One region of the Lysinibacillus sp. FSL L8-0312 genome, then DNA from elsewhere that is predicted to be linked to it. Evidence: riboswitches for the same ligand, from Rfam matches in the RefSeq annotation. Region 1 holds a riboswitch; the other holds the start of a gene.
The links. A riboswitch is a leader RNA that binds a small molecule or an ion and turns the genes downstream of it on or off. The one in region 1 is predicted to bind cobalamin.
Positions count from the first base shown of each region.

Region 1 (2,411 bases):
AAAAGGGCATTGGCTTAGGCGTTTATGATATTCATAGTCCTCGTGTGCCAAGCAATGAAGAAATGCTAACTATTATGAGAGATAGTTTACAGGTGTTAGATTCCCATCAATTTTGGGTGAACCCAGATTGTGGTTTAAAAACAAGAAAAGAAACTGAAACTGTTGCAGCTTTGGCTAATATGGTTGCTGCAACGAAAACATTACGCCAGGAAGTACAACAATCTATCTCGAGATAACGACATCATTTTATAAATCTACTACAACTACTACATCTTCTCTCCGAAATACAACAAAGACCAGGAAAAAAATGGACCTGGTCTTTTGTTGTTTCATTCTTTTAAGATTTTTATTATATTCAGAAAATAAAATTGACGTGAACAATCGAGCATGTTATGTTTATAACGAATTTCATAGCGATCATTACAAGTTTGAGTGAAAAAGACTTTCATTCAATTAAAAGGAAAATGGGTGTAAATCCCATGCTGTCCCGCAGCTGTAAATGAGGAGTTTTGTTTCAAATACCACTAAGTGATTACTTGGGAAGGTGAAGCAAAATCATGATTCATGAGCCAGAATGCCTGCTTGTAAGGAGATTCATTGATGATCTACGAAAGATAGGGAGATGGATGGAGGCTTACTCATTGTAAGTTTTTCTGTCCTTATTCTTTTTTAGAATAAGGTTTTTTTAGTTTGATTCAGCAAATGTTTTTGTAGTAGCACATACAGAAGACTTCTTTTTCTATAAGAAGATAAATAGTCAATGGCTGTTTAAATGCCCTCTGAACGTCAAAAAGCACCACGTCCTGTGGCAATGTCGGTGTGTCTAAAGCCTCTAGCGGATATCACAAACTTTGAAAAGGTGTCTGCACAATGCAAATCAACTTCTACTCGTTAGCTCGAAAAATTTGAACGCATTGTTGATACCTTCTTTCCATCTATCTATAACTAGATTCATTTGTACCACGAATAGAGATAGGAGACAGAAAATGAGATTGACTAAGTATGTACTTCCCTTCATCCTTGTGTTAACTTTCAGCGTACTTGCTGGTTGTACAAGCACAGATCAAGAAAAGGGAGAGACAGGAACACAGCAAACAAATGAAAAAATGATAACAATTGGGTGGCCATTAGATGTCGGCCCATTGAACCCCCATACATATTTACCCAATCAAATGACCGCACAAGCGATGGTCTATGAATCTTTGGTGGAATACAACGACGATGGAACTGTTAGTCCAAAGCTAGCAGAAAGCTGGGACATATCAGAAGATAAAACGACTTATACTTTTCATTTAAGAAAAGATGTTAAGTATTCAGACGGAACTGCGTTTAATGCAGATAATGTGATTCGTAATTTCAATGCAGTATTAGCGGATCGGGAAATGCATTCTTGGATGGGTATGGTCAACCATATGAAAGAGGTTGTGAAAGTGGATGATTTTACAATTCGCTTGCAATTAGATGAACCTTATTATCCTGTCTTAAACGAGCTTGCCTTTGTAAGACCATTCCGTTTTTTAGGGGATAATGGATTCCCAGCCGGAGATGCGACACAAGATTCGATCAAGGCACCTATTGGAACAGGTCCATGGGTATTAACCGAGTACAAAAAAGATGAATATGCTTTATTTAGTCGCAATGAAAACTATTGGGGAGAAAAGCCTCTCGTAGAACAAATTAAAGTTAAAATTATCCCAGATTCAGAATCGATTTCATTAGCATTTGAAAACGAGGAATTAGATTTAATTTATGGTCGTGGCATCATTAGTTTAGATAACTATACGTATTTAAAAGATAGCAGTAAATACAAAACCGCTACCTCTGAGCCTTTGTCTACGAAAGCGTTACTCTTCAATACTCAGTCGGGACCGTTAGCCGAATTAAAGGTTCGTCAGGCCATTCAATATGCTATCAATAAGGAACAAATGGTTGACAGTATTACACATGGTACAGAACAAGTGGCTAACACATTATTTTGGGATGCCATTCCTTATGCCAATATAGAGTTAGCGCCAATCTTATATAATCCTGAAAAAGCGCAGCAACTACTAGATGAGGCAGGGTGGACGTTACAGAAGGGCGAAAAAATTCGTTCGAAAAACGGGCAACCATTATCATTAGATTTAATCTACATCGCAACAGATGCAATCCAAAAGCCAATGGCGGAATTAATGCAAGGTGAACTAGCAAAAATAGGGGTACAGTTGAATTTAGAAGGTGCAGATGTGATGGTCGGTCTTCAAAAATTAATGGATGATCAGGTGGATATTAATTTCTGGCGTACAAACGGACCACCAACCGACCCACATAGCTTTGCAAATGAGTCAGCTACGCCAAATGCTAGTGGTGTTTATGAGGCAAAATTAGGCTTATCTAACGCTACAGACATCGATACGAAAATTCATCAATTA
Region 1 covers NZ_JBBOOV010000001.1:817,870-820,280, forward strand. The annotation lists gene metE (5-methyltetrahydropteroyltriglutamate--homocysteine S-methyltransferase) at 1-236, shown strand, start outside; cobalamin riboswitch at 408-600, shown strand; gene nikA (nickel ABC transporter substrate-binding protein) at 987-2,411, shown strand, end outside.

Region 2 (2,411 bases), 160 kb from region 1:
ATGTGAAGAATAAATAATGGGGCTTAAATTTACCCACTTTGTTAAATAGTTTAACTTTCAATATCTAAATGGTAGAGAGGGATTAAGAATAGCTAGAGAAAATTCTAAAATAAAAGGTGCTTGACCGTCCTTTTGTTTATTTAACGAACGGTGCATATTGTTGAAGAAGAAATTTTATAATAGTGATTTATTAAAGAATAGGGAAGTGGCAGTAACCATGAACTACATAATCAGATTAGCGAATGAAAACGACTTATCGGGTTTATGATAGTAGAAATAATAAAGATCTATTCACGAATTATTTAAAGCAATTTGCAAAAAAGGAATTATATTTGGTAATTGCTGAACAAGACGCACTTATATTAGGTTTTGGAGTTCTTAAATTAAAAGGTACTTTGCTTCCTAAATTAAGTGACCTATATGTAAAAGAGGATTATCGTGGTAATGGTATAGGTTCAGACTTAATGAGGTATAGAGAAAATATTGCAAAGAGTTTAGGACATTCTGAAATATTTGTGAGTGTTGACCCGATAGAAAATTCCAACATGATAAAGTTAATTAGCAAACACGGTTACGAACCTATCTCTTACCTATAATAAAACCTACACAAGAATTGATTTCAAGAAGTTGTTGAAATAACGGGGCTAGTTGAACAAGATTTAAACAACTTTAAAGAGCCTTCTTATAATATAATTTTTGTATTTTTTGATTAGAAATAACTTTATTATCATTTTACAGAAAGCAATTAAAGTGATGCTCAGTGTGACATGAGGAAAACCTAGTATTCTATGCATCCATTTTACATGGAATTATTTTGAAATAATTAGTATTTTTTAGCATAAATTGACTTTGGACATACAATACTTTACAATGATTAGCTAAGGAATAGAGAATTTTCGCAAATTTCCTTACCAACTGAATAGCGTGTAGTAATAGGTGTAAATTGCGTGCAATTTGCTTAAAAGGGAAGTCGGTGCAAATCCGACACTGTCCCGCAACTGTAAATGTGAGCGACTTTTCAGCAACCACTGTCAAATGATGGGAAGGAGAAAAGTGGCAATGACCATGAGTCAGGATACCTGCCTGTTACGAGTACACACCAGTAACCTACGAGGAATAGGAGGTGGCATGTTGACAAAACAGAATGCTCTGTTCGTCACGGTACGTCAAACGCCCAAAGTAAATGAAGGGGTTCGCAATCGGGCTCATTTACACATACTTAGGGTTTGTTTGGCATTGGGTGATGAACGAAGATAAGCGAAGGATTTCCTCAAAAATGGTAGGAAGTCCTTTTTGTTTTGACATTATGTACGCAAAGGGGATGCATGTATGACTTCTTTAGATATGAACATTTGTAAGCAGCCACGCACAGAAGTTGCCAAGAAAGCGAAAACAAGAATGGCGGTCGAATCATTGATTGACCAATTATTAGCAACGAAGCTGATCCGCAATGATCGCTTCTTTGAGCAAATTTTATATAATAAAGAAATTATTTGGATACAAAATGGGGATGTGGACGGGCATCTTTTTGCGAAGGCAGCGGTAACCGATCAACTGAAAACGAAGACCAATAGCTTTATGATGTATATGCCGACTAACCCGATTGTCTATGAGGTTAACGGGGAGCCATACCATTTAATTACACGCATTGATTCCACACGTGCCAAGCCCAACCTTGACCGCCTGTCACTGGAGCCAAAGCCTGTTTTAAGTGCAGCGCGTGTCAATGATGTATTATGCTCGATTGTGATGCGTTTTTATGAAACATATATCCATGATTTAGCGCCTCAACATGATAAGTTAATAGCCTTTGTGCAGCAGGAATATGCCCAATTTATTGAAGCGGTTCAGGCATTAAATGATTACCATTTCAACTGGCATCCACGCGGCAACGGTCACGAGCTATTGCTGCAATTAATTGATCAACTGCAAATTTTAAAAAGTTATCCTGGTAAAGTGCTAGTTGATTTCACAAACACGCATGACTACGTGATTGTCGAGCCTGCATACCTTGTGCACAGTCCTACAAAGAAAGCAGTAGGTGCATTATAAACTCAAGCCCTCCATCAAACGGAGGGCTTGTTTTTATTTATTTGAAGGGAGGGGGTAAATACTCTCGTTCGAGCAGCGAATACTCGCGGAAGGAGATGAAATACTCTCGTTCGAGCAGCGAATACTCGCGGAAGGAGATGAAATACTCTCGTTCGAGCAGCGAATACTCGCGGAAGCAGATGAAATACTCTCGCTCAAGCAGCGAATACTCGCGGAAGGAGATGAAATACTCTCGTTCGAGCGGGGAATACTCGCGGAAGCAGATGAAATACTCTCGCTCCAGCAAGGAATACTCGCGCAAACAGGGTAAATATTCTCGCTCAAAGCAAGTAAACACCCGCGCAAGCAAACGGCTTCGC
Region 2 covers NZ_JBBOOV010000001.1:661,718-664,128, forward strand. The annotation lists gene MHI22_RS03515 (GNAT family N-acetyltransferase) at 243-596, shown strand; cobalamin riboswitch at 918-1,101, shown strand; gene MHI22_RS03520 (hypothetical protein) at 1,330-2,052, shown strand; gene MHI22_RS03525 (hypothetical protein) at 2,090-2,353, opposite strand.
Region 2: it holds a riboswitch for cobalamin, as region 1 does, so the genes downstream of both, MHI22_RS03520 (hypothetical protein) here and nikA (nickel ABC transporter substrate-binding protein) in region 1, are expected to answer to the same signal.